Regions from separate parts of the Pseudomonas sp. LBUM1678 genome, predicted to be linked through region 2. Evidence: riboswitches for the same ligand, from Rfam matches in the RefSeq annotation. Region 2 holds a riboswitch; the other holds the start of a gene.
The links. A riboswitch is a leader RNA that binds a small molecule or an ion and turns the genes downstream of it on or off. The one in region 2 is predicted to bind cobalamin.
Positions count from the first base shown of each region.

Region 1: another riboswitch for cobalamin. It lies ahead of ACA070_RS17920 (CbtB domain-containing protein); the one in region 2 lies ahead of cobO (cob(I)yrinic acid a,c-diamide adenosyltransferase).

Region 1 covers NZ_CP166775.1:3,935,337-3,949,634, forward strand. Annotated here, with positions in the region: gene poxB (ubiquinone-dependent pyruvate dehydrogenase) at 1-908, shown strand, start outside; gene ACA070_RS17895 (phospholipase D-like domain-containing protein) at 1,026-2,672, opposite strand; gene ACA070_RS17900 (vWA domain-containing protein) at 2,959-3,570, opposite strand; gene ACA070_RS17905 (magnesium chelatase ATPase subunit I) at 3,624-4,622, opposite strand; gene cobN (cobaltochelatase subunit CobN) at 4,775-8,632, opposite strand; gene cobW (cobalamin biosynthesis protein CobW) at 8,636-9,697, opposite strand; cobalamin riboswitch at 9,796-10,009, opposite strand; cobalamin riboswitch at 10,187-10,414, shown strand; gene ACA070_RS17920 (CbtB domain-containing protein) at 10,535-10,726, shown strand; gene ACA070_RS17925 (CbtA family protein) at 10,738-11,442, shown strand; gene ACA070_RS17930 (cobalamin biosynthesis protein) at 11,439-11,852, shown strand; gene cobM (precorrin-4 C(11)-methyltransferase) at 11,951-12,697, shown strand; gene nfuA (Fe-S biogenesis protein NfuA) at 12,870-13,454, opposite strand; gene ACA070_RS17945 (acyltransferase family protein) at 13,545-14,298, opposite strand, start outside.
Region 2 covers NZ_CP166775.1:1,858,664-1,872,961, forward strand. Annotated here, with positions in the region: gene ACA070_RS08410 (pyridoxal-phosphate dependent enzyme) at 1-714, shown strand, start outside; gene ACA070_RS08415 (trans-sulfuration enzyme family protein) at 711-1,889, shown strand; gene ACA070_RS08420 (DUF3108 domain-containing protein) at 1,954-2,667, opposite strand; gene purN (phosphoribosylglycinamide formyltransferase) at 2,676-3,326, opposite strand; gene purM (phosphoribosylformylglycinamidine cyclo-ligase) at 3,326-4,384, opposite strand; gene ACA070_RS08435 (DUF8605 domain-containing protein) at 4,769-5,830, shown strand; gene ACA070_RS08440 (AI-2E family transporter) at 5,869-6,942, shown strand; gene hda (DnaA regulatory inactivator Hda) at 7,173-7,877, shown strand; gene ACA070_RS08450 (C40 family peptidase) at 8,104-8,730, shown strand; gene ACA070_RS08455 (C40 family peptidase) at 8,952-9,488, shown strand; gene ACA070_RS08460 (O-methyltransferase) at 9,511-10,164, shown strand; gene ACA070_RS08465 (PQQ-dependent sugar dehydrogenase) at 10,283-11,596, opposite strand; gene ACA070_RS08470 (hypothetical protein) at 11,664-12,248, opposite strand; cobalamin riboswitch at 12,405-12,638, shown strand; gene cobO (cob(I)yrinic acid a,c-diamide adenosyltransferase) at 12,720-13,331, shown strand; gene ACA070_RS08480 (cobyrinic acid a,c-diamide synthase CobB) at 13,328-14,298, shown strand, end outside.

The DNA of each region.
Region 1 (14,298 bases), 2.1 Mb from region 2:
GGACAGACTTTCCCTATCGCCAGTTCTACCCCACCGATGCCACCATCATTCAGATCGACCACGACCCGCAAGCCCTCGGACGGCGTACCACGCTGGATTTGGGCATCGCCGCCGATGTTGGCGAAACCCTCTCCGCGTTGCTGCCGCGCCTGCCTTATCGTGGCGACCGGAGCTTTCTCGAGGCCTCTCTCAAGCACTACCAAAAGGCGCGTCAGGGGCTTGATGACCTGGCTCAACCTTCGGCGCCGGGGCGGCCAATTCATCCGCAATACATCACTCGCCTGCTCAGCGAACTGGCCGATGACGATGCGATCTTCACCGCCGACGTGGGCACGCCGACGGTCTGGGCTGCGCGCTATCTGAAAATGAATGGCCAACGCCGGCTGCTTGGCTCGTTCAATCACGGCTCCATGGCAAACGCGATGCCCCAGGCCATTGGCGCGCAAGCGGCGTTCCCTGGGCGGCAAGTGATTTCGATGTCCGGCGATGGAGGTTTCAGCATGTTGATGGGAGATTTCATCTCTCTGGCGCAACTGAAGCTGCCGGTGAAAATCATCGTCTACGACAATGCCTCGCTCGGGTTCGTGGCCATGGAAATGAAATCCAGCGGGCTGCTGGATACCGGCACGGACCTGCACAATCCGGACTTCGCGGCGATGGCCAATGCCATGGGGATTCTGGGTATTCGTGTCGAGGAGTCCGAGGCGCTGGAACCGGCCTTGCGCCGGGCACTGGCGCATGACGGGCCCGTGCTGGTGGACGTGGTGACGGCGACTCAGGAACTGGCGATGCCACCGACGATCAAGCTGGAACAAGCTAAAGGGTTCAGTCTGTACATGCTGAAAGCGGTGATGAGTGGCCGTGGGGATGAGGTGATTGAGTTGGCGCGCACGAATTGGTTTCGCTGAAGCGCTGAAACCGCGTCGCCCCCATCGCGAGCAGGCTCGCTCCCACAGGATTTCATTAACGCCCGAGATCCACTGTGGGAGCGAGCCTGCTCGCGATGGGGCCAGTGAGGTCAATGATTACTGCCCGGAAAACCGCAATCTCGACAGCATCCTCAAATTCCCTTCGACATAATAATCATCGGTCCAACTGTCACCCGCCGCCAACGGCTGGACCTGCTTGAGCGCCAGTTTTTTCGCGTAATAGCGGAACCGGTAATGTTCATAAAACCGCAGCAATTCCAACCCATAACGGTCCGCCAAATCGGTATCGCCGCGAATGATCAAATAGTTCTCGTCATTGCTGCGACTGGCCGCCGCACTGAGGTTATGACTGCCGCTGATGATCGTCGGCGTATCGGTGGTGAAATCGGTGACGATAGCTTTGGTGTGCACCAGCAGGTTGCCCTTCTGGCCTTCCTTGCTTTCCAGGAGCCAACCTTCCAGGCCGGTATTGAGCAGCGCAACCGTGGTGAATTCCGCGGTGCGGTCGGCGTGGAAACCGGTGATTTTGCTTGCGGAGTTTTGCAGGCCGTAGCGCAGGATGTCGTCGTGGGGCTGGCCGAGCAAGGCGTTGAGGATGGCGTCGGGCAAGGTGAACGCGGTGACGAACAGCAGGTCTTTTTTTGCCCCGTTGATGATGTCGGCGAACTCATGCAAGTCCCCCTCACCCGAGCGCGGTGAAAATCCGGCGAACAACGGTTGGGTCGGGTCCATCGGGTTGTGTTGCGTGAGCCATCGCCGCGTGGCGCCGACATCCGCCGGTGTGTTCCAGACCTGCTCGAACGTTTGCAGGTAACTCGCGCCAAGCAGACGATCGTCCAGCACATGCACCACGTTCGCCTGCCGATAAATGCCGTTGGGGGTGAAGTTGGTGCTGCCGCAGAGCACGGCCTCAGGCTGGCGCAGACCCGCGCCGTCGAGCCGGCTCAGAACCATGAACTTGTTGTGGAAAATGCTGTGGGTGACGCGTCCGCGCTTGTTCGCCGCCGGGATCTTTTCCAGACTCGCCTCGTTCATGGCGGTCGTGTCTTCGTCCGGTTGCGCGTGATAAAGGACGCGAACGTTCACGCCGCGTTCATGCGCTGCGTTCACGGCCTCGACAATCACCGGTAACTGGTATTCGTAGATGGCGATATCCAGCGCCCACTGGCCGTCGATGGCCCGTTCGATAAACCCCAGCAAACGCCCGAGCAAACCATTCTCCAGCCATTGGCGCGGGGCATCGGGCCAGGCTTCGATGGGCAATCTGTCTTTGCCGCTGAGGAGCGCGTCGAGTTCGGGAAACTTGCGCTGGAACGCCTGGCTGGCAGCCACGGCGCGGTTGAAATTGACACTTTGGTTGCCGGGATGGCCATCGTCGGAAGTGACCGTCACCTCCAGGGACTCGCCCAGTTGCGGCGCATCGGCGCTTCCGTAGGCCAGATAGACCCGGTAATGGATCGTCAACCCCGGATTGACCGCGTAATCGGCCCAACGGAATTTCTGTAACGGCGCAATATTGCTCGGGGTGGCGTGGAATTGCGGAAAGGTATGGGACTTGCCCGGGAACGTCAGGCTATTGAACAAAAACAGCCAGGGTTTATTGCCTTGCTGCTTTTCGATGGCAAAACCCAGCAGGCCTTTGCGACGGGGTTCGGCCAGATCCATGGCCAACAGCACGCCGTTGGTGCCGGCGTAGGCTTTGACGCGGAAATCGTTCTGAGGGTTAACGGCAAGTACGCGCATGATTCACTCCTGTGATCGAATGCACCTCAGAGCATAGGGTAGCGATCTCGAATTGGCATGATTATCCGGAACCGAGGTGATGCCATCGCGAGCAGGCTCGCTCCCACAGGGGTTTTGTGGATGCTGGAGATCCAGTGAGGGTTGTGATGCGGATTCAGCATGAATATCTGGAATCGAGGTGATGCCATCGCGAGCAGGCTCACTCCTACAGGGGTTTTGTGGATGCTGGAGATTCAATGTGGGAGCGAGCCTGCTCGCGATGGGGGCCTTGCAAACAACACAGCCCTTAGCCTGAAATCAACTCATCAATGTGCCGATAATCCGCTTGCAGCGCTGCCGCCATCTGTCTAGCCCGACCTAGCCGAATCGGCCCGCGTTCGATATCAATCAATAACCCAGGGCAATCCAGCACCGGTAACCCCGGCCATTCCTTCAATCGCCCATCGGTCAGCAGCAACAGCCTTTGCTGTTCGGCGGGAAAGCGTTTTTGCCGTACCGCCAGCCAGCGCCCCGCTTCGCCCAGCGCCGCCAACAACGGCGTGCCGCCGCCCGCGCCCAGGTTATCGAGCCAGCCACGCAACCCTGCCGACGCTTTCAAGCCTTGCACCTGCCACTTCGGCGCATGGCCACTCGCAGTCAACAACGCCAGACGCGCGCGCTGGCGATACGCGTCGTCGAACACTTGCGCGAGCAAACCCTTGGCATCGCTCAACGCCTGGTGACGGCGGGTCGAGGCGGACGCGTCGACGATCACCAGCCACAGTTCATGAGGGGATCGGGTCCGCAGATGGAACAGCACATCTTTATGCTGACGAGGACGGCCATTGAGCAAGGTGCCGGGCCAGTTGATCGAGCCGCTGCGCGCGGCGTGACGCTTGCCCTGTTTACCGTTATCCAGCCGTCCTGCGCGGGGTCTGGCATTCGCCCCCGCGTCAGATCGAGGGCGAATGCCTACGGCTTTTTTGGCCAGCTCGGCACTTCACGCCGAGCACCGACCGGCAACGCCTGGGCGGGCATTTCGCCCCACTGGCCCTGGCCTTCGCTCGGGCTGGAAGGTTGCGCCGAAGGCGACTGATTGTGTTGTGGCGCCGGTGGCGATGGCTCGCGACGACGATGGCGCAGGGCGAACTCGGCAATGGCGTCGATATCTTCCTCGGCGATGACGCTCGCCCCTCGCCATGCGGCGTGAGCACGGGCCGCGCGCAACCAGACCAGATCGGCGCGCAGACCATCGACACCGGCGGCGAAACAACGCTCGGTAATCTGTGCCAGAGCTTCATCATCCAGGGGGATGCTCGCCAACAGGCTGCGCGCCTTCTGGCAACGTTCACGCAGCGACCGCTGCTGGCCTTCCCATTCGGCGCAAAAGCGCTGGGGATCACTGTCGAAATCCAGACGCCGGCGGATGATCTGGCCACGCTCGGCCGGTGCGGTATGGCCGCTGAGCGCGACGTTCAGACCAAAACGGTCGAGCAGTTGCGGGCGCAGTTCGCCTTCTTCCGGGTTCATGGTGCCGATCAATACGAACTTCGCCGAATGACGATGGGAAATGCCGTCGCGCTCGATCAGGTTGGTGCCGCTGGCGGCCACGTCGAGCAACAGGTCGACGAGGTGATCGGGCAGCAGATTGACTTCATCGACGTACAGCACTCCGCCGTCGGCCTTGGCCAATACACCGGGGGAAAACTGTGCGCGGCCTTCGCTCAGGGCGGCGTCGAGATCGAGGGTTCCGACCAGTCGTTCTTCGGTGGCGCCGAGGGGCAAGGTGACGAATTGACCGCTGGCCAGCAAGTCCGCCAGGCCTCGGGCAAGGGTCGATTTGGCCATGCCGCGTGGGCCTTCGATCAGCACGCCGCCGATTTTCGGGTCGATGGCGGTCAGGTAGAGGGCGAGCTTCAGATCGTCGGCGCCGACCACGGCGGAGAGCGGGAAATGCGGGGTGTCGGTCATTTTTATATCTCGGTCATGGTCGGTGAAATCAAAAACACCTCCATCCCTGTGGGAGCGAGCCTGCTCGCGATAGCGGTGGATCAATCGACATCTATATTGACTGGTCGACCGCTATCGCGAGCAGGCTCACTCCTACAGGGTTTTGCGGCGCATTAGCTATCTTCTTCTATATCCAGCAACAGGTTTTCCAGCGCCTCGCGATACGCGCCCGGCTCCTTCCACATCCCCCGCTGCTGCGCCTCGAGCATGCGCTCGGTCATATCGCGCAGCGCATGGGGATTATGCTCACGGACAAAATCCCGGGTCGCCGGATCGAGCAAGTACGCATCCGCCAGCAACGCATATTGATGATCGTCGATCAGCTGCGTCGTGGCGTCGAACGCGAACAGATTATCCACCGTCGCCGCCAGTTCGAACGCGCCTTTATAGCCGTGACGCTTCACGCCATCGATCCACTTCGGATTCGCCGCCCGCGAGCGGATCACCCGGTTCAGCTCTTCCTTCAAGGTGCGGATCTTTGGCAAGTCCGGCTGACTGTGATCGCCATGGTAACTGGCCGCAGCTTCGCCGCTGAGGCTTTCCACGGCGGCGAGCATGCCGCCCTGGAATTGGTAATAGTCGTTGGAATCGAGCAAGTCATGCTCGCGGTTGTCCTGGTTTTGCAGCACGGCTTGAACCTGACTCAGGCGCTGGGCGAATTGTTCGCGGGCAGCGGTGCCTTCATCGGACCCGCCGTAAGCGTAGCCGCCCCAGTTCAGGTAAACCTCGGCCAGATCCTCGCGGCTTTGCCACAGACGACCGTCGATGGCGCCCTGCACGCCTGCGCCATAAGCACCGGGTTTGGCACCGAAAACTCGCCAACCGGCTTGACGCTTGGCCGCGTCCTCATCGAGGCCCGATTGCATCAATGCTTCACGTTCGGCACGCACTTTGGCGGCCAAGGGATTGAGGTCGTCCGGCTCGTCGAGCGCGGCGACGGCTTGCACCGCGGCGTCAAACAGGCGGATCAGGTTGGCGAAGGCATCACGGAAGAATCCGGAAACCCGCAAGGTCACGTCGACTCGCGGACGGTCGAGCAAGCTCAGCGGCAGAATTTCAAAGTCGTCGACCCGTTGACTGCCGGTGGCCCAGACCGGGCGCACGCCCATCAAGGCCATGGCCTGGGCGATGTCGTCGCCGCCGGTGCGCATGGTCGCGGTGCCCCAGACGGACAGGCCGAGCTGGCGCAAATGATCGCCGTGGTCCTGCAGATGCCGTTCAAGAATCAGGTTCGCCGACTGGAAACCGATGCGCCACGCCGTGGTGGTCGGCAGGTTGCGCACGTCCACCGAGTAGAAATTGCGCCCGGTCGGCAGCACGTCCAGACGACCGCGACTCGGTGCGCCGCTGGGGCCGGCGGGGACAAAACGTCCGCTCAAGGCGTCGAGCAGGCCGCGCATTTCTGCGGGGCCGCAGGCGTCCAGGCGCGGGGCGACGACTTCGCGCAGGTTGTCGAGGATGGCGCCAACCTCATCCCAACCCGCTTCCTGTGGGAGTGAGCCTGCTCGCGATAGCGGTGGGTCAATCGACATCAACGTTGAATGATCAACCGCATCGCGAGCAGGCTCGCTCCCACAGGGTTCGGGGTTGGCATTCAACCTCTGCGAGATCAGTTGCGCAGCGAACAACTCCAAGCGCTCGCGAGTATCTCCGGCGGTGCGCCAGACTTCATCGGTGAGGGTCCGCAATTCCACGGGTCGAGGCCCGGTCCACGGCTCGGCCAACGCACAATCCAGCGGATCAAACCCCAATTCGAACGCCTTGGCCAACGCCCGCAACACACTCGACTGCGCCCCTCGGCCATCGCCACGGGGAATGCGCAACAGCGCCAACAACGTATCGATACGCAAGCGCCCGGTCGGCGACTCGCCAAAGATGTGCAGGCCATCGCGGATCTGCGATTCCTTCAAGTCGCACAAGTACGTGTCCAGCCGCGGCAGCCAGATCGCCGCATCGGCGTCGCTGTTGAGCTTTTCATCCAGTTGCAGCTCACGGTCGATGTGCGTGTCGCGCACCAGTTGCAGGATGTCGCGTTGCAACTCCCGGGCGCGGCGCGGGTCGAGCAGTTGCGCCTCGTAATATTCGTCGGCCAGCAACTCAAGGTTGCGCAGCGGGCCGTAAGTTTCAGCGCGGGTCAGCGGCGGCATCAGGTGATCGATGATCACCGCCTGGGTGCGGCGCTTGGCCTGGGCGCCCTCGCCCGGGTCATTGACGATGAACGGATAGATATTAGGCAGCGGCCCGAGCAGCGCGTCCGGCCAGCAGTTTTCGGAGAGCCCGACGCCTTTACCCGGCAACCATTCGAGGTTGCCGTGCTTGCCGACGTGGATCAGGCCGTGGGCGCCATAGGTGTTGCGCAGCCAGAAGTAGAACGCCAGATAGCCGTGGGGCGGCACCAGGTCCGGGTCGTGATACACCGCGCTCGGATCAACCTGATAACCCCGCGCCGGTTGAATGCCGACGAAGGTCAGGCCAAAGCGCAACCCGGCAATCATCATGCGTCCGTCACGGCACATCGGATCGATGTCGGGCGTGCCCCAGCGTCCCAGCACGGCTTGCTGATTGGCTTCGGGCAAGGCACTAAACATCGCCCGATAGGCGTCCATCGCCAGGCTTTGCTGGCAGGGACGCTGGTCAATTGTGTCGAGGTCATTGCTGACGCCGCCGAGCAATTGCTGGATCAACGCTGTGCCGCTCTCCGGCAATTCGGCGGGCAGCTGATAACCTTCGGTGTGCAGCGCACGCAGGATGTTCAGCGCGGCGGCCGGGGTATCGAGGCCCACGCCATTGCCGATACGACCGTCGCGGGTCGGGTAGTTGGCGAGGATCAACGCGATGCGTTTTTCGCGATTTGGCAACCGGGCCAGATCGATCCAACGTCGCGCCAGTTCAGCGACAAAATCCATGCGTTCCGGTTGCGCCCGATAGCACACCACGTCCGACTGACTGCGCTCGCTGCGCCACGCCAGGTCCTTGAAGCTGATCGGCCGGCTGATGATCCGCCCATCCAGTTCCGGCAAGGCGATGTGCATCGCCAGATCACGCGGGCCGAGGCCCTGTTCACTGGCACGCCAGCCCGGTTCGTTGTCCTGGGCGCAGATCGCCTGGATTACTGGAATGTTGCGGCGAAACGGTCGTAGATGCGGCGCTTCGGGGCTGGACTGGGCAAAGCCGGTAGTGTTGAGAATCACCCCCGCCTCGACTTCATCCAGCAGGTCCTCGACCACCGTCAGGCAGCCGGGCTCTTTCAAACTGGCCAGCGCAATCGGCAAAGGGTTGAGGCCCGCAGCCTGCAAACGCTGGCAGAAAACATCGATGAAAGCGGTGTTCGCCGCCTGCAAATGCGAGCGATAAAACAGCACCGCCGCCACCGGTTGACCGACCTGCCAGTCGGCTTGCCAATCGTGAAGGTCAGCGGGGCTTTTGTGCGGATGGTAAATCGCCGTGCGCGGCAGGGTTTGCGGCTCGGCCCAGGCGTAATCGCGATCCAGCCAGCGATTGGCCAGGCAACGGAAAAAATCCAGGGCATTGGCCATGCCGCCCTGACGCAAAAACTGCCAGAGCCGGTCGCGGTCGTCGGCAGCCACGGTGCTCAGGTCGCTGAGTTCCGGGTCCGGGCGATCATCGCCGGGCACCAGAATCAGCTGCACACCGCGTTGGGACAGCTCCACCAGACGCTCGACCCCGTACCGCCAATAGGCAATGCCGCCGTGCAGCGAAATCAGAATCACCTTGGCGTGGCGCAGCACTTCGTCGACATACAGGTCGACCGACGCATGATTCTGCACTTGCATCGGGTTGGCCAGGCGCACGCTGGGGTAATCGTCCGGCAACTGCTGCGCCGCTTCAGCGAGCAGCGCCAGGCTGGAATCACCGCTGCACAGGATCACCAGCTCGGCGGGGGTTTGTCCAAGGTCGGCAATGTTGTCATCCGACACGAAACCGCCGGGCTGGGTCCTGAGCAGGTGCATGGCTTAAGCGCTGAGCGCGGCGCGCAATTGCGCTTCGAGCAGCGCGGCGTCCAGTTCCTGGCCGATCAGCACCAGGCGCGTGGTGCGCGCTTCGTCGGCGCCCCACTGACGGTCGAAATGCTTGTCGAAACGCGTGCCCACGCCCTGGATCAGCAGGCGCATCGGTTTGTTCGGGATCGCCGCGAAACCTTTGACCCGCAGGATGCCGTGCTGGACCACCAATTGGGTCAGCGCGTCCAGCAGCAAGCTTTCGTCAGCCTGCGGCAGCTCGATGGAGATCGAATCGAAGGCGTCGTGATCGTGATCATCTTCACCTTCGTGGTGGTGATCGTGATGGCTGTGGCGGCTGTCGATGTGTTCTTCGGAACCGGCACCGAGGCCGATCAGCACGTCCAGTGGCACGCGGCCGCTGCTGGCTTCGATGACTTTGACGGCGGGCGGCAGCTCTTCGGCGACTTCCAGGCGCACGCGGGCCAGGTCTTCAGGGCTGATCAGGTCGGCCTTGTTGAGAATCACCAGGTCGGCGCTGGCCAGTTGGTCGGCGAACAGTTCGTGCAGCGGCGATTCGTGGTCCAGGTTCGGGTCGAGTTTGCGCTGGGCATCAACTTGATCCGGGAACGCAGCGAAGGTGCCAGCGGCGACGGCCGGGCTGTCGACCACGGTGATGACCGCGTCAACGGTGCAGGCGCTGCGGATTTCCGGCCACTGGAAGGCTTGTACCAGCGGCTTTGGCAGGGCCAGGCCCGAGGTTTCGATGAGGATGTGGTCGAGGTCACCGCGACGGGCGACGAGTTCGCGCATCACCGGGAAGAATTCTTCCTGGACGGTGCAGCACAGGCAGCCGTTGGCCAATTCGTAGACACGACCGTTGGCTTCTTCTTCAGTGCAACCGATGGAGCACTGCTTGAGGATCTCGCCGTCGATGCCCAGCTCGCCAAACTCGTTGACGATCACCGCGATGCGGCGGCCCTGAGCGTTGTCGAGCATGTGCCGCAGCAGGGTGGTTTTGCCCGAGCCGAGAAAGCCGGTAACGATGGTGACGGGGAGTTTGGCCAGTGTTTTCATCGGATGCCCTTTGGCAAGGTGGCGGGCATACGGGACGACAATCGCAGCGACGGGCGCGCGCGGAAGAGTTCGCCACCGGATCACCCCGCCCGGTTGTAGTGAGAATCTGTGTCGAGGCAGGTCTCCTGGCTGACGGTGTGCCGGGCGCTTGGCCTGGCATTCGCTGCGCCTTCCCGCGAACCCGTTGGACAGGGCTTGCAGTGGCGTGGCAGCGAACATCACCGTTCACAGTTGCGGGGGCAGCCGCGGCATCGACCGCGTTCCCTTCTTAGCTTCGGCAAATGCCGAAGAACCTCGAAAGCGCAAGGCTACGCATCGTCTTGGGGCGGGTCAATGTCTTGTGTCCGCCGCACCGGCCCCTTCGCGGGCAAGCCTCGCTCCTACAGGACGGCGGTGCTTTTGTAGGAGCGAGGCTTGCCCGCGAAGAATTCACCTCGGTCTCGAGATGAGAACCCATGCCAATTGACGCCAAACCCCCGCCCATGCTCTCCTACACGCCTTGTTACGGGTGCCCTTCACAGGGTGAAACGGGAAACCGGTGAATCATGTGCTTTACTCAAAGCCATGTCAGTCCGGTGCTGCCCCCGCAACGGTAAGCGAGCGAAGCGTCAGATCCACTGTGCCAGCAGTTCGGCATGGGAAGGTGATGCTTGCAGGTTCCGGCGAAAGCCAACACCCCTCGTGAGCCCGGAGACCGGCCCGCAACACAAAGTGACCATTACGATCACTGAATGACAAACCCGCGGTGGGCGGGCGCTGTTTGAACCTTTGCGTGCCCGACTCGCAGGGGTCTTCCATGCGCTCTATTCACCCGCTGACAGACCAGAGGGAAGCGCCATGTCGATCATCAGCAGCACTCGCCACACAACGGCCAGCACCACCACGACCCTGACTCAACGCCTGAGCGCTGCCGTTTGCGCATCGATCCTTGGCGCGTGCCTTGTGTATTTCGCCGGTTTCTCGCACATCGAAGCGGTCCACAATGCCGCGCACGATACCCGTCACAGCTCCGCCTTCCCGTGCCATTGAGACCTGCTGACATGATCAAGCGTATTGCGCAAACCGCAGGTTTCACCGGGCTGCTGGCCGCCCTGTTGCTGACCCTGCTGCAAAGTTTCTGGGTGTCTCCGCTGATTTTGCAGGCCGAAACCTACGAAAAATCCGAGCCGGCCGCGGTTGAAGTTCACGAACACGCCGCCGGTGTCGCCGCTCACACTCATGATGCCGAAGCCTGGGAACCGGAAGACGGCTGGCAGCGCGTGTTGTCGACCACGGGCGGCAATCTGGTCGTTGCCGTCGGTTTCGCCCTGATGCTCGCCGGTCTCTACACCTTGCGTGCACCGACCAAAACCTCCCAGGGCTTGCTTTGGGGCCTGGCCGGTTACGCGACTTTCGTGTTGGCGCCAACCCTCGGCTTGCCGCCTGAACTGCCAGGCACTGCGGCGGCAGATCTGGCGCAACGGCAACTCTGGTGGGTCGGCACGGCCGCCTCCACGGCTGTCGGCATTGCGTTGATTGTGTTTAGCCGTCACTGGCTGATGAAGATCCTCGGCGTGGCGATTCTCGCTGTACCTCACGTGATCGGCGCGCCGCAACCGGAAGTGCACTCTATGCTCGCTCCTGAAGCCCTGGAAACGCAGTTCAAAATCGCTTCGCAGCTGACCAACGTCGCGTTCTGGCTGGCCCTGGGCCTGATCAGCGCCTGGTTGTTCCGCCGCAAAAGCGATGGCCAATACCACGCATGACCGATACCCGCACAGCGCCGACTTTAGTCGTCGGCCTGGGCTGCCAGCGCGGCTGCCCTGCCAGCACACTGCGGGCGCTGCTCGATCAGGCATTACAGGCGCATAAAATCGGACTTCACCAGATCAAGGCCCTGGCCAGCATCGACCTGAAACGTGATGAACCTGGCCTGATCGAGTTGGCCGCGCAACTCGCATTGCCGCTGATGTATTTCAGCAGCGAGCAACTGCAAGGTTACAAACCGCAACTCAGCCATCATTCGGACATCGCGTTCGAACGCACCGGCTGCTACGGCGTGGCGGAAAGTGCCGCCCTGGCGTTGGCCGAACAACTGGCCCAGGCACCGGCGAAACTGCTGATTTCGCGACAAAAATACGCCCAGGCCACCCTGGCATTGGCCTGCGTTGCGTAAGATCCCCGATAATCCCCGCCTTCGATCATGAGCAATCTTCATCTGAAGCCTTGCCCACGCCATTTTTCTGACAGACTCTTTTTTCAAAGGAACGGACGATGACCGTCTACTTCATTGGCGCAGGTCCCGGCGACCCGGAACTGATCACCGTCAAGGGCCAACGGCTGATTCGCAGTTGCCCGGTGATCATCTACGCCGGCTCTTTGGTGCCCGCCGCCGTGCTGGAAGGCCATTGCGCCGAACAGGTGGTCAACAGCGCGGAATTGCACCTGGAGCAGATCATCGAACTGTTCAAAACCGCCCATGCCAACGGCCAGGATGTGGCGCGGGTGCATTCCGGTGATCCGAGTTTGTACGGGGCGATTGGTGAGCAGATTCGTTATCTGCGAGAACTCGGGATTGCGTTTGAAATCATTCCCGGGGTCACGGCCACTGCCGCGTGTGCGGCGCTGTTGAGAGCGGAGCTGACGTTGCCCGACATTTCCCAGAGCGTGATTCTGACCCGCTATGCCGACAAAACCGTGATGCCGCCCGGTGAAGAGCTCGGGAGCCTGGCGCAGCATGGGGCGACCATGGCGATTCATTTGGGGGTCAATCATCTGGAGAAAATCCTTGCCGAATTGCTGCCACATTACGGCGCGGACTGCCCGATCGCGGTGATTCACCGGGCGACCTGGCCGGATCAGGATTGGGTGGTGGGGACGATTGCGGATATTGCCGAAAAGGTTGCGGTCAAGGGGTTTCGGCGCACGGCGTTGATTCTGGTGGGTCGGGTGTTGGGGAGTGATCAGTTCAGCGAGTCATCGCTGTATCGCGCGGGGCATGCGCATCTCTACAGGCCCTAAAGCACTTGTGGCGAGGGAGCTTGCTCCCGCTGGACCGCGGAGCGGTCCCAATAACAGCCAACGCATTCATCACGGGAAAATGCATCAGCTGTTTAGCGATTGCTTCGCAATCGAGCGGGAGCAAGCTCCCTCGCCACAGTGCCGTTTTTTCATTTCGCAGCGAACACCTTACTCAGTAGTAGGCATTTTCTTTCTGCGTGTGGTCAGTCACATCGCGAACACCCTTGAGCTCGGGAATGCGCTCGAGCAAGGTGCGCTCGATGCCTTCGCGCAGGGTGACGTCTGCCTGGCCGCAGCCTTGGCAACCGCCGCCGAACTTCAGTACGGCGATGCCGTCCTCGACCACATCGATCAGGCTGACCTGACCGCCGTGGCTGGCCAGCCCCGGGTTGATTTCGGTTTGCAGGTAGTAGTTGATGCGCTCGTTGACCGGGCTGTCGGCGTTGACCATCGGGACTTTGGCGTTTGGCGCCTTGATGGTCAGCTGGCCGCCCATGCGGTCGGTGGCGTAGTCGACTACCGCATCGTCCAGGAAGGCTTCGCTGAACGAATCGATGTAAGCGGTGAAGCTTTTGAGCCCCAGCGCGGTGTCTTCAGGTTTCTCTTCGCCCGGCTTGCAGTAAGCAATGCAGGTCTCGGCGTACTGGGTGCCAGGCTGGGTGATAAAGACGCGGATGCCGATACCCGGGGTGTTCTGCTTGGAGAGCAGATCAGCCAGATAATCGTGGGCGGCGTCGGTGATGGTAATAGCGGTCATGGAAACTCCTCGCAGGCTTGGGCGCAGTTTACGCCAATCATCGCGCCGTACAAAGTCCTAGTATTTTTGTCGGGAAAGAGCCGTCGCCGGCTAAGCCGCGGTTTCACCGTCAATCCGGGCTTTAAGCCACTGATAGCTGCGTTTTTCTACCCATTCGTAACTTGCCCAGGACGCCAGACCAATAGTCGCCGCGCAAACGGCGAACATAAGGTAGGGATTCACGCCATAACGCTGTGCGACAAATCCACCGGCAGACAGCACCAGCACGTGCATCAGGTACACCGAGTAGGAACAATTGCCGAGCAGTTCGAACAGCCGATTGTTCTCGACATAGCGCTCCAGCGAAATGCACGCCATCACCAACACCGCGCTCGGCAAGCCCCAGGTCAGAAAGCGTGGCGCCGGCGGCCAGTGATAAATGGCCAGCAACGCGCCGCCTATCCCCAGCAACGGCAGCCACAACCCGGGCTTGATCCAGCCTCGGCGGTAAAGCATGCCAATGGCGATCCCCAGCAAAAACTCATAAACGATGTCCGAACGGTAGAACTCGCTGACCCAGCCATAACCGGTCCAGGCCTGGCACACCGCGAACAGCAACGCCGCGACGATCAATAACCTGAAGTGCAAGCGGAACAGCAGTGCCCAGCCGAACAGCAGGTAGAACAGCATTTCGTAGTTGAGGGTCCAGCCAACATTGAGGGTCGGATACATCCCGTAGCCGCCGGGGTTTTCCGTAGGAATGAATAACAACGACAGGAGGAAATGCGACCAGTCGACCGTCTGATCTGGCAATACCGGCCGGGCGAATACCACGACCAGCGCCATCAGCACCGTGTACAGCCAG
Region 2 (14,298 bases):
CTTGGGAAGGCCGGTTCATGGGCGGTGGAAGGCATCGGTGAAGACTTCATTCCGTCGATTGCCGACCTTTCCAGCGTACGCCACGCCTATTCGATCAGCGACGAGGAAAGCTTCGATCATGCCCGCCAATTGCTGCGCGCCGAAGGCATTCTCGGCGGTTCCTCGACCGGCACTTTGCTGGCGGCGGCGCTGCGCTACTGTCGCGAGCAAACCGAGCCGAAACGGGTGGTCAGCTTCGTCTGCGATACCGGCACCCGATACCTGTCGAAGGTCTACAACGACCAGTGGATGAACGATCAGGGCCTGCTGCAATACAAACGCTACGGCGATCTGCGTGACCTGATCGCCCGGCGCTTCGAGGATGGCCGAGTGATCAGCGTCGGCCCCGACGACACGCTGCTCACGGCCTTCCAGCGCATGCGCCTGGCGGATGTGTCACAACTGCCGGTGTTAGCTGACGGAAAGCGGCTGATCGGCGTGATCGACGAGTCCGATATTCTGCTGGGCGTGCACGAAGACGCTTCGCACTTGCGCAGGCCCGTGGCCAGCGCAATGACTGACAAGTTGCAAACCCTGCCGGCTGGCGCCAGTCTGGCCGAACTGCAGGCGGAGCTCGATCGCGGGCTGGTGGCGATCATCGCCGACGCCTCGGGTTTCCACGGCTTGATTACGCGAGTCGACATGCTCAATCATTTACGGAGATCTCTTACATGAGTCAGCACGATGAAACCGGCTCGCCACGCGCCTTTGGCACCCGTGTGATCCATGCCGGACAGACACCGGATCCTTCCACCGGGGCGCTGATGCCGCCGATTTATGCCAACTCCACCTATTTGCAGCAGAGCCCCGGCGTACACAAGGGCTTCGACTACGGGCGCTCGCACAACCCGACGCGCTTTGCGCTGGAGCGTTGCGTAGCGGACCTTGAGGGCGGGACCCGGGCGTTCGCCTTTGCTTCCGGGCTGGCGGCGATTTCCACCGTGCTGGAGCTGCTCGACGCCAACGCGCACATCGTCTCCGGCAACGACCTGTACGGCGGAACGTTTCGACTGTTCGACAAGGTGCGTCAGCGCAGTGCCGGACATCGTTTCAGCTACGTCGACCTGACCGACTTGTCCGCCTTCGAAGCGGCGTTGCAGGACGACACGCGGATGGTCTGTGTCGAGACGCCAAGCAATCCTTTGCTGCGCCTCTCTGATCTGGCCGCCATCGCGCGCATCTGCCGCGAGCGAGGCATCCTGTCTGTGGCCGACAACACCTTCGCCAGCCCGTGGATACAGCGTCCGCTGGAGCTGGGTTTCGATATCGTGGTGCACTCGACGACCAAGTACCTGAACGGCCACTCCGATGTAATCGGCGGTATCGCGGTGGTCGGGCAGAACGCCGATCTGGCCGAGCGCCTGGGCTTCCTGCAAAACGCGGTGGGCGCTATCGCCGGGCCGTTTGACGCGTTCCTCACCCTGCGTGGGGTGAAGACCCTGGCGTTGCGTATGGAGCGCCATTGCAGCAACGCGCTGGAGCTGGCGCAATGGCTGGAGCGTCAGCCGCAGGTGGCGCGCGTTTACTATCCGGGTCTGCCGTCGCACCCGCAGCACGAATTGGCACGCCAGCAGATGCGAGGATTCGGCGGGATGATTTCCCTCGACCTGAACAGCGACCTGGCCGGCGCCAGACGCTTCCTCGAAAGTGTGCAGATCTTCGCCCTGGCCGAGAGCCTGGGCGGGGTGGAAAGCCTGATAGAGCACCCGGCGATCATGACCCATGCGACCATCCCGGCAGACACCCGCGCGCAACTCGGGATCGGCGATGCGCTGGTGCGTTTGTCGGTGGGGGTTGAGGATGTCGAAGATCTGCGCGCCGACCTGGACCAGGCGCTGGCGCGGATTTAACTTTCAGCAGGCATAAAAAAATCCGGAATCCTTGGCGGATTCCGGATTCTTGTGTCGAACCGGATCAGTTGCCTTTGACAGTCTTGCCGTTGACCTTGCCGTCGAGGAGCATGATGTTGTACTCCTTGCCGTCGGTTTCGACCTGTTGCAGGCGGACCAGCAGGTAATCCCAGTCCTTGGCAAACCAGAGGACGGTGATGCGCTTGCTTTGTGTCGGATCGCGCACACGCTCGACCTTGATCGCATCGATCTGGCCAGCCTTGGTGTCGACTTTTTCCGAACCCAGCACGCGGAAGTCATAGGTATCGACTTCGCCATCATCGACGACCTGATAGCTCATGCTTTTCTTGCCGGCAGCCACATCATGCTGAAGAGCAAGCTGATAGGTGGATTTGTCGACCATGCCACGGTTGAGCGGGATCTTGACCGCGTCACCACGATCGGTTCCGGTGACCATTTTGGTGGTCCAGTCGAAGTCCAGGTCGGCTTTCTTGGCTTTACCCAGACCGCCACGTTCGAAGTGGTAGGACTGTGGCAGCAGGGTGTCCTTGTCCACGGTCAGGGTGCTTTCTTCAGACAGGCTGGCGATCATCATCGAGGCCTTGAAGCTGAGCTTCCAGACACCGTTGGCTTCCTTGGTCAGGCTGCGTTCAGCCGTGCCGCTCATGGGCAGCTGCTTCCAGTCGGCGGTGTAGCTGGCGGAGAAAGGTTGAAGTTCTGCAGCCTGCGCGAAAGGCAGGGCAAACAGAGCGCAAGCGAAGAGCAGGGCGCGACGCATAAAATCTCCTAGTTTCGAATCAAGTGGCCGCTGGCCGCGAGTAGCTTTCCATCCAGTAAAGCACCTTGTTCACCGAGGGATAAACGACCTTCGGCAAACCAGCGTACGGCCATCGGGTAGATCAGGTGTTCCTGAACGTGGACCCGCTGCGCCAGACTCTGCGGCGAATCGTGCAACTCTACCGGTATTACTGCCTGTACGACCAGCGGTCCGCCATCGAGTTCCTCGGTGACGAAGTGCACGGAGCAGCCGTGTTCCGTGTCGCCGGCCTCCAGCGCGCGCTGATGAGTGTGTAACCCTTTGTATTTGGGCAGCAGCGAGGGATGGATGTTAAGCAGGCGACCCGCGTAGTGGCGCACGAAGTCAGCGCTGAGAATGCGCATGAAACCGGCCAGTACCACGAGTTTGGGGTTGAAGGCGTCGATCAGTTCGATCAGCGCGGCATCGAAGGCTTCGCGGCCTTCGAACGCCTTGTGATCCAGGGAGCGGGTGTCGATACCCGCGTCCCTGGCGCGTTGCAGGCCGTAAGCATCGGCGCGGTTGGAAATCACCGCGGCGATGCGGACCGGGCTGTCGCCGGTCCGCGTGCTGTCGATCAAGGCCTGCAAGTTACTGCCGGTGCCGGACAACAGCACCACCACATCACAGGTCTGGGACATCAATGAGCCTTGAGATTCTTCAGTTCTACCTGAGCCGCGCCTTCGGCAGCGGTGGCGATCTGACCGATGACCCAAGGCTGCTCGCCGGCTTCACGCAGGACGTTCAGCGCAGTTTCAACGTGCTCCTGGCCAACGCAGATAACCATGCCGACGCCGCAGTTCAGCACGCGGTGCATTTCGTTTTCGTCGACGTTGCCTTTCTCTTGCAGCCAGTCGAACACGGCAGGACGGGTCCAGCTCGCCACGTCAACCACCGCTTGTGCGCCTTTTGGCAGAACGCGCGGGATGTTGTCCAGCAGGCCGCCACCGGTGATGTGGGCCATGGCTTTGACAGCGCCGGTGTCTTTGATCAGCTTGAGCAGCGGCTTCACGTAGATGCGGGTCGGGGCCATCAGCAGGTCGGTCAGCGGTTTGCCGTCGAGCTGGATGTTTTCGATGTCGGCACCGGACACTTCGATGATCTTGCGGATCAGCGAGTAGCCGTTGGAGTGCGGGCCGGAAGACGGCAGGGCGAGCAGGGCGTCGCCGGCAGCGACTTTCGAACCGTCGATGATTTCGGATTTTTCCACGACGCCGACGCAGAAGCCGGCCAGGTCGTAGTCTTCGCCTTCGTACATGCCAGGCATTTCAGCGGTTTCGCCGCCGACCAGGGAGCAGCCGGACAATTCACAGCCAGCGCCGATGCCGGTCACGACCTGGGTCGCGGTTTCAACGTTGAGTTTGCCGGTGGCGTAGTAGTCGAGGAAGAACAGCGGCTCGGCGCCGCAGACCACCAGGTCGTTCACGCACATGGCCACAAGGTCGATGCCGATGCTGTCGTGCTTGTTCAGGTTCAGTGCCAGGCGCAGCTTGGTGCCCACGCCGTCGGTGCCGGAAACCAGTACGGGCTGCTTGTAGCCGGCCGGGATTTCGCAGAGGGCGCCGAAACCGCCCAGGCCGCCCATGACTTCCGGGCGCGCAGTGCGCTTGGCGACGCTCTTGATGCGTTCGACCAATGCTTCACCGGCGTCGATGTCTACACCGGCGTCCTTGTAGCTCAGGGAGGGTTGCTTGCTCATGATCCAGGCCTTTAGGGGGGATTCAGGGGTAACGACCGAGTCCAGTGGGGCGGCCGAAACGGCGTAGGCGAGAGCCTTGCGCGCTATTCCGACACTGCCCGGCTGTTGCCGGTCTGCGAAGGCGCGCGATTTTATCAGGCTTGAGGGGCAGCGGCCATCCTCACGCCGACGGCAGGGGCATATCGGCCGAAAAAAACCGTTATTGCTCGTGTTGGTCGCGTCCCCGATGGCTGTATAAGGTATCGCGATTAACCGTCTATCGTTATGACAGTGCGAAAACTTAGTCAGGTCGTGGTGAATGTTTTGCGCAGGGACGTGGTCACAGCCTTGCTCGATCATCTTCATGCGGTCTGTTCCAGCCGCTCTAGTCGTCAGGAATCTTCCATGCGTTTTTTTTCTAAATTGTTGTTTGCAGGCTGTTTGTCCATGGTCAGCCTGGCGAGTCAGGCCGAAACCGTCAAAGGCCTGTATCAAGTGCGCGAGCCTGTCAGCAGTCAGTCGGCCGAGGAGCGCGATCAGGCGACCCAGCGCGCGCTCGATACGCTGGTGCTGCGCCTGACCGGTGATCCCAAGGCTGCGCAAAGTCCGGGATTGGCGGCGCTGCGCAAAGATCCGCAACAGATCATCAGCCAATATGGCTTTGACGCCGGCCCGCCGGAAGTACTGAAAATCGATTTCGACCCGTCCACCACCGAGCAAGCCTTGCGCCGCGCGGGGCTGTCTCTGTGGGGCGCGAATCGGCCGTCGATCCTGAGTTGGTGGTTGAACGACTCCGCAGAGGGTTCGAGCCTGGTGGGTGATGGCCAGGCCAGCGCCGCGCCGTTGCGTCGCGCGGCCCAACACCGTGGTCTGCCGTTGCGTTTGCCGTTGGCCGACCTGAGTGAGCAACTGGTCGCTACGGCGCCGAATCTTGAAGGGACGGATGCAGCGCCACTGCGTGGTGCATCGGACCGTTACAACGCTGACGGCTTGCTCGCGGTACATGCCCGTGAAGAGGGCGGCCAATGGCAGGCCAAGTGGAATTTGTGGCTGGGCGACAAGAAGGAGGCGGGCAGCGTGCAGGGCGCGGACCAGACCGCTGTGGCTGACGCAGTGATGCTGGCCGTCAGTGAGCGTCTGGCGCCGCGGTTTGTCGTGAAGCCGGGGGCTTCTGGCGAGCAATTGCTGGAAGTGCAGGGCATGAACCTGGAACGCTACGCCGCCCTTGGGCGCTTGCTGGAACCTTTTGGTGCGCGCCTGCAAACGGTCGACGGCGAGCGCATTCTCTATCGGGTCAATGGCAGCCCTGAGCAGTTACGCTCGCAGCTGTCCCTGGCGAAGTTGCAAGAGGTGCCGGCCGGTGAGGCGCCAGCTCCGGTAGCCCCTGTGCAACCGGTGGCTGATGGTTCGGCGCCTGTGGTCGCGCCAATTCCGGCGCGGGTGCCGCAGCTGCGATTCCGTTGGTAAGGTTTTCTTTCTTTATATAGATGCATATGGAGTGGTTCATGGCCGATACGCGGCGTTGGTTCTGGTTGGGTGGGGTAATTCTGCTCTGCGTGTTTGTCTGGTTGTTGCATCCGATCCTGACGCCCTTTCTGGTGGCGTTGCTGCTGGCCTATCTGTTCGATCCGCTGGTGGATCGGCTGGAAAGGGCCGGCCTGTCACGCACCTGGGGCGTGGTGGCGGTGTTCGCGTTGTTCACCTTGATCTTCACGACATTGCTGTTGGTGTTGGTGCCGATGCTCGCCAAGCAGCTGTTTCGTTTGTATGAGCTGGCGCCGCAGATGCTCGACTGGCTGCAGCACACCGCACTGCCGTGGGCGCAATCGAAGTTCGGGCTGTCGGATAATTTCTGGAAGTTCGACAAGCTCAAGGCCGCGATCAGCGAACACATGGGCCAGACCACCGACATTGTCGGGGTGGTGCTGAGCCAGGCGACGGCTTCCGGGCTGGCGTTGATTGGATGGCTGGCGAATCTGGTGCTGATCCCGGTGGTGAGTTTTTACCTGCTGCGGGACTGGGACGTGATGATGGCCAAGGTCCGCAGCCTGCTGCCCCGTGAAAACGAAGAGCGCATCGTGACCCTGGCCGGTGAATGCCATGAAGTACTGGGTGCATTCGTGCGCGGGCAGTTGCTGGTGATGGTGGCGCTGGGGGTGATCTACTCGGCGGGCCTGATGTTGATAGGGCTGGAGTTAGGGTTGTTGATCGGCATGATTGCCGGTTTGGCGGCGATCGTGCCGTACATGGGCTTTGTGATCGGGATCGGTGCTGCGTTGGTTGCCGGCCTGTTCCAGTTTGGTGGCGATCTGTATCCCATGTTCGGTATCGTCGCGGTGTTCATGGTTGGCCAGGCACTGGAAGGCATGGTGCTGACGCCCTTGCTGGTGGGCGATCGTATCGGCCTGCACCCGGTGGCGGTGATCTTCGCCATTCTGGCCGGGGGCGAGCTGTTCGGCTTTACCGGCATATTACTGGCGTTGCCGGTGGCGGCGGTGATCATGGTGCTGGTGCGCCATGTGCATGATTTGTATAAAGATTCGGATATCTACAGCGGTACGGACGAACCTGAACTATAAGGGGCGTCGACGTCTCACGGCGGGCGGCCTGGTTAATTGCCAGGTTGGCCCGTATTCCCCGCGCTGCTGTCACATGCGCCGCCAAAGAAACTGTCATAAAACCAGGGCGTTAACGCAAACCTTTGATTTTGCTTGTGGTCTGTCGCATTGTGCGACCCGCCTCACGGGTATAAACTTCGCAAACTTTACACAGAGGCCACTAACGGTTCCTTTGGAACTGTTCAGTCAGCATGAAACCGATTCAGCTGCCCCTAGGTGTGCGTCTGCGTGATGACGCTACCTTTATCAATTACTACCCAGGCGCCAATGCCGCAGCACTCGGCTATGTCGAGCGGCTATGCGAAGCCGACGCCGGCTGGACCGAAAGCCTGATTTATCTCTGGGGCAAGGACGGGGTAGGGCGTACGCACTTGTTGCAGGCAGCCTGCCTGCGCTTCGAGCAACTGGGGGAGCCGGCGGTGTATCTGCCGTTGGCCGAGCTGCTGGATCGCGGCATCTCGATTCTCGACAACCTCGAACAATACGAACTGGTCTGCCTTGATGATTTGCAGGCGGTCGCCGGCCGGGCGGATTGGGAAGAGGCGCTGTTCCATCTGTTCAATCGTCTGCGCGACAGCGGTCGGCGTCTGCTGATTGCTGCATCGACCTCGCCGCGCGAATTGCCGGTGAAGCTGGCTGACTTGAAGTCTCGTCTTACCCTGGCACTGATCTTCCAGATGCGTCCGCTCTCCGACGAAGACAAATTGCGCGCCTTGCAACTGCGTGCTTCCCGTCGTGGCCTGCACCTGACCGACGAAGTCGGGCATTTTATTTTGACTCGCGGCACCCGCAGCATGAGTGCGCTTTTCGAGCTGCTTGAGCGTCTCGATCAGGCCTCCCTTCAAGCTCAGCGCAAGCTGACGATTCCCTTCCTTAAAGAAACCCTGGGCTGGTAAAAAAGTCCCATAAAACCCAAGCCTGGCTCGGGTTTTGGCATATTTCAGGCGTCAGAAAATCCGCTTTCCTACAGGTCGCAGGCAGCGCAGGCGTTTAGAACGGGCTTAAGCGCTTAGATGTAAACGCGGAACCGGGAAGTCACATAAAGTTCGATTGAATTTGCAAATGAGGATGATAGCGGGCATAGTCTCGCCTTCTTTACAACTATCAGCCACGGTCGTGCCCATGCTAAAGCGCTTCGCACCCCTCGTGCCTCTCGCACTCGTTACCCTGTTGTTCGGTTGCGCTGCTCACTCTCCAGTGACCCAGCAAGAGCAACAACAGCAGGTCAAGAATTCAGTTACTGCGCAATCTTCTTCCGTTCTTTTCCAGGAAGAGCTAGCCACCGATAACGAATTGGCAGACTTCGCCGATGGCAAGTCGTACCAGCTTCCGGTTCTGGCTGACAGCATCCTCGAGCGTGGCATGTCCCTGATCGGTACCCGTTACCGTTTCGGCGGCACCTCCGAGGCGGGTTTCGATTGCAGCGGTTTCATCGGTTATCTGTTTCGTGAAGAAGCCGGCATGAACCTGCCGCGCTCCACCCGTGAAATGATCAACGTAGACGCTCCGCTGGTTGCTCGCAGCGCGCTGAAGCCGGGTGACCTGCTGTTCTTCGCCACCAATGGTCGTCGCGGTCGTGTCAGTCACGCCGGGATCTACCTGGGTGACAACCAGTTCATCCATTCCAGCAGCCGCAAAAGCGGTGGTGTCCGGGTCGATAGCCTGGGCGACAGCTACTGGAGCAAGACCTTCATCGAAGCCAAGCGCGCGCTCGCGATGGCCCCGACCATGGTCACCGCCCGCAAGTAAATCTTCAGCCTGTCGCCACATAAGTGGCGACAAAAAGCCTCTTCGCAAGGAAGTAGGCGGACAGTTTGTAAGGCGAACTTAAAGTCTTACTTGAAGTTTGGCCCATAGCCGCTAGAATCCAGATCTATTATTGATGGCAAACCGCCTGCGTCCTGCGCAGGCGGTTTTCTTTTCTGTCTTCCCGGCAGAAAAAGCCGCAGCCAGATCAGGATGTTCTGCTTATGACGATGTCGGCCCGCCTCACAATCATGTTCTTCGCAGCGCTGCTAAGCGCCTGCGCCAGTCGCACACCGCCTCCCGCGCCGGTGGTTCGCGCCCCCATTGTTTTCGGTAACCCGCAACCCTTTTCCCCCGAGGCAGAAGATGTGCTGTTCCGCGCGCTCGGCCTGGTGGGTACGCCTTATCGTTGGGGCGGTAACACGCCGGATTCGGGCTTTGATTGCAGCGGCCTGATCGGTTACGTCTACCGTGATGTCACCGGTATTTCCCTGCCGCGTACCACCCGCGAAATGATCAGCATGCAAGCGGCCAGCGTTGGCAAGGAAGGCCTGCAAACCGGTGACTTGATCTTCTTCGCCACCAATGGCGGCTCCCAGGTCAGCCATGCCGGTATCTACGTCGGCGAAGGCCGCTTCGTCCACGCGCCAGCCACTGGCGGCACGGTGAAGCTGGACAGCTTGTCCAAGGCTTACTGGCAGAAGGCTTATCTGAGTGCCAAGCGCGTTCTGCAGCCTGAGCACTTGGCCCGCAATCCGTAGCGTCCTGTCCGAAGAGGTTGTCATGACCGCTCGCACACTCAATCTCGATGATTCCCTGTACCAATACCTGCTCGACGTTTCCCTGAGGGAAACGCCGTTGCTCAAGCGCCTGCGCGACGAAACCCAGGCGCTGCCCATGGCCCGCTGGCAGGTGGCGCCGGAGCAGGGGCAGTTCCTCGCGTTATTGGTCAAACTCATCGGCGCAAAACGATTGCTGGAAGTCGGTACGTTCACCGGTTATAGCGCTTTGTGCATGGCCGCTGCGTTGCCGGAGGACGGTTCGCTGATCTGCTGTGATATCCCCGGTGACTACAACGCTATTGCTCGTCGTTACTGGCAGGAGGCGAGCCTCGCCCATCGCATCGATCTGCGTCTGGCGCCTGCGCTGGAAACCCTCGCCATGCTGGATCAGCCTGGGCAGTTCGATCTGATCTTCATTGATGCCGATAAAGCCAACTACCCGGGCTATCTGGAGCATGCACTGCGTCTGCTGCGCGTCGGCGGACTGGCGGTGTTCGATAACACGCTGTGGAGCGGGCGGGTGCTTGAGCAGAATCCCGAAAGCGTAGACACCCGAGCCATCCAGGCGCTCAATCGCGCGTTGAAGGATGATTCGCGGGTGGATCTGTCGTTGTTGCCTCTAGGTGATGGGCTCACGCTCTGCCGCAAACGCTAAACGCGAAGCCCTGTGGGAGTGAGCCTGCTCGCGATAGCGGTGCGTCAGGCAACATCATTGCTGGTTATGCTGACGCCATCGCGAGCAGGCTCGCTCCCACAGGGGATGTGTGTTGCAGTTACTTCGCGGCTGACACCCGCCACACCTTGTTCCCCACATCATCGGCCACCAGCAAATCTCCCTGCTGATCAATCACTACGCCCACAGGCCGGCCCATGGCTTTCTCGTCCGCGTTGAGGAAGCCTGTGAGCACATCAACCGGTTGCCCGGTCGGCTTGCCGCCAGCAAACGGGACGAAAATCACTTTGTAACCACTGTGTGGCTTGCGGTTCCACGAGCCGTGCTGGCCGATGAAGGCACCTTCCTTGAACTGCGCTGGAAGTGCGTTGCCCTCGGCAAAGGACAGGCCCAGCGACGCGGTATGCGGGCCAACCGCGTAGTCCGGCGCAATGGCCTTGGCCACCAGATCCGGGTTTTGCGGCTCGACGCGAATATCAACGTGCTGGCCGTAATAGCTGAAGGGCCAGCCGTAGAAGCCGCCGTCCTTCACCGAAGTGATGTAGTCCGGCACCAGATCGCTGCCGATTTCGTCCCGCTCATTGACCGCCGTCCACAGGGCACCGGTCTGAGGTTCCCAGGCCAGACCGTTTGGATTGCGAATCCCCGAGGCGAAGATCCGGTGATTACCGGTGGCGCGATCCACTTCCCAGATCGCCGCCCGACCTTCTTCCTGATCCATACCGTTTTCGCCGACGTTGCTGTTGGAGCCTACCGTGACGTACAGCTTGCTCCCGTCCTTGCTGGCGATGACGTTTTTGGTCCAGTGGTGATTCAGCGTCCCACCCGGCAGATCGACCACCTTGATCGGCTGCGACTTGATCGCCGTGTCGCCATTTTCATAGTGAAAGCGCAGCAAGCGATCGGTGTCGGCGACGTACAGGTCGTTGCCGACCAGGGTCATGCCGAAGGGCGAGTTGAGGTTTTCCAGGAACACCGTGCGGGTTTCGGCGATGCCGTCGTGGTCCTTGTCCCGCAGCAGCGTGATGCGATTCGGGCTGGGGACGCCGGCACCGGCACGGCCCATGACTTTGCCCATTACCCAGCCGCGAATGCCTTTGCCGTCATCGGGTTTCGGTGGCGCGTTGGTTTCGGCCACCAACACGTCGCCGTTGGGCAGCACGTAGAGCCAACGCGGGTGATCGAGCCCTTCGGCAAATGCCGCCACTTGAGTGCCCGCCGCAGGAGTGGGTTTCGCGCCCTCCGGCCAGCCGATCGCCGGGGCGATATTCACCGTCGGGATCAGGGTCTTGTTCGGTTCTGGCAGCTTGGGTGACGGGCCGGTACCGTCGGAGACTTGCAAGCTGGAGGTTTCACCACAAGCGGCGAGCCCTCCGGCGAGCGCGATGACGAGAACGAGCTGGGGCTTGCGCATGCGGATCTTCCCTATGAATGCATTGACCTAATCATAGAGAAGATTTGAAGCGCGATGGTTCAACCGGTCAGCCGCGGGCTTCCTTGAACAGCACGGCGATGCCGGGGTGATAGTTGCCGGCTTCGTTGCGCAACTTGCGATAGGCGTACGGGAAATACCAGGCCACGGCGCAGCTGTGTTCCTTTTGCAGGTCGTCGACCATGTCCTGCAGTTCTTCCGGCGTCGCGCTCTGCTGGGCCTTTTGTGGCGCAACGAACAGGCAGCCGAGTTTCAGGTCGCTGGCGTAGCTGATGCGTTTGGCGTTGCTGGTGATGTCCTGCAGCGCCTGGCTCAGGTTCAGGCTATTGACCTTCGGCCAACGTTGAGTGGCCTGAAGGTAGGCGCGTTCTTCGGGGGAGGCGATAAACAGATCGGCACGGCCGTTGCGTTCGCCTTCTTCGTTCTGCTTGCGCGTTGGGGTTTGTTGCAGCGTGACCATTTCCGCCATCCAGGCCGCGGCGGAGAGCAAGCCAAGGTTGGCTTTTTCGTCATACCAGTAAGGCGTGTCGTTATCGCCGCGCACCGCATTGTAGCGGTCTATACAGTCAAACCAGCGTTCCAGCACCGGTCGCAGGAATTCCAGCTTCGGATTGCTGATGATCATGCCTTGCATGTTGCTCACCCTTTGTAATTGTGATGTTGGGTTGTGGCGCTTTGATATCACTGCTGACAGTGTGGTGCAAGTTGGGGTGTCAGTAAATTGACCGGCGGCAGTATATCGCTCGCCCGCGCTTTGTCTTCAATTGACGCTCCACCCCCAACCCTCTAACCTTCGCGGCTTGTTTCAGGTGCTCTGTGGCGAAGGTCGACAGAGTGAAACAGGGAAGCCGGTGAGTGACCATCTTCACGCGACGAAACGTCACGATCCCGGCGCTGCCCCCGCAACGGTAAATGAGTGAAGACTGTGCCTTGAGCCACTGTGTCGACTGTCGACATGGGAAGGCGCGCAGTCCGGCGCAAGCCGCTCATGAGCCCGGAGACCGGCCTGATTCATCCAACGGCATCACGGTGGGCGATGCCAGGCTTCTTGCCGTCTATTCTTGTGCCTGCCCGCCGTTATCCAGCCTCAACGGAGAGCTCCCCCATGACTGATTCCCCTGATCGTGACGAACGCCATCTGGCGCGCATGCAGCGCAAAAAAGCCGTGATCGACGAACGCATCGCCAACTCGCCCAATGAGTGCGGCCTGCTGCTGGTGCTGACCGGCAACGGCAAAGGCAAAAGCAGCTCGGCTTTCGGCATGCTTGCCCGGTCCATGGGCCATGGCATGCAGTGCGGCGTGGTGCAGTTCATCAAGGGGCGCAACAGCACCGGTGAAGAGCTGTTCTTCCGGCGCTTCCCGGAGCAGGTGCGTTTTCATGTGATGGGCGAGGGCTTCACCTGGGAAACCCAGGACCGCCAGCGTGACATCGCCGCCGCCGAAGCGGCTTGGGAAGTGTCCCGCGAACTGCTGCGCGATCCGTCGATCGGCCTGGTGGTGCTCGATGAACTGAACATCGCCCTCAAGCACGGTTACCTCGACCTCGATCAAGTGCTCACTGACTTGCAGGCACGTCCGCCGATGCAACACGTGGTGGTCACCGGTCGCGGCGCCAAGCCGGAGATGATCGAGCTGGCCGATACAGTCACCGAAATGGGCGTGATCAAGCACGCGTTCCAGGCCGGGATCAAAGCGCAAAAAGGCGTCGAGCTGTGAATCAGCCACGTCATTGCCCGGCGGTGCTGATCGCCGCGCCGGCCTCCGGTCAGGGCAAGACCACCGTCACGGCCGCGCTGGCCCGTTTGCATCGCAATCAGGGGCGCAAGGTTCGCGTATTCAAGTGCGGCCCGGACTTTCTCGACCCGATGATTCTCGAGCGCGCCAGCGGTGCGCCGGTGTATCAACTTGACATGTGGATGGTCGGCGAGCAGGAAAGTCGTCGTCTGTTGTGGGAAGCCGCCGGTGAAGCCGACCTGATTCTCATCGAAGGCGTCATGGGGCTGTTCGACGGCACGCCGTCCAGCGCTGACCTGGCGCGGCACTTCGGTGTGCCAGTGCTCGGTGTGATCGACGGCACGGCCATGGCGCAGACTTTTGGTGCGCTGGCGTTGGGGTTGGCGAAGTATCAGCCGGACTTGCCGTTTGCCGGTGTGTTGGCCAACCGTGTGGGCACGTTGCGGCACGCGCAATTGCTCGAAGGCAGCCTGACTGAAGGTTTGCGCTGGTACGGCGCGTTGTCGCGCGAGACCGGGATTGAACTGCCGAGTCGTCATCTCGGTCTGGTCCAGGCCAGCGAGTTGAACGATCTCGACCTGCGCCTCGATGCGGCGGCTGAATCGCTGGCCAGCAGTTGCGATGTGGCGCTGCCGCCGCCCGTGGAATTCGCGGCGCCTGAAATGATCGTCGCAGAGCCTTTGCTGGCCGGCGTGCGAATCGCAGTGGCCCGTGATGAGGCGTTCGCTTTCACCTACGGTGCGAGCCTGGATTTGCTGCGGGCCATGGGCGCCGAACTGCTGTTTTTCTCGCCGATCCGCGATGCTGATTTGCCAGAGGCGGACAGCCTTTATCTACCGGGTGGTTATCCGGAACTGCACCATGTGGCGCTGTCACAGAACACCTCGATGCTCAATGCGATCCGCGCCCATCATGCCGCCGGCAAACCGTTGTTGGCCGAGTGTGGCGG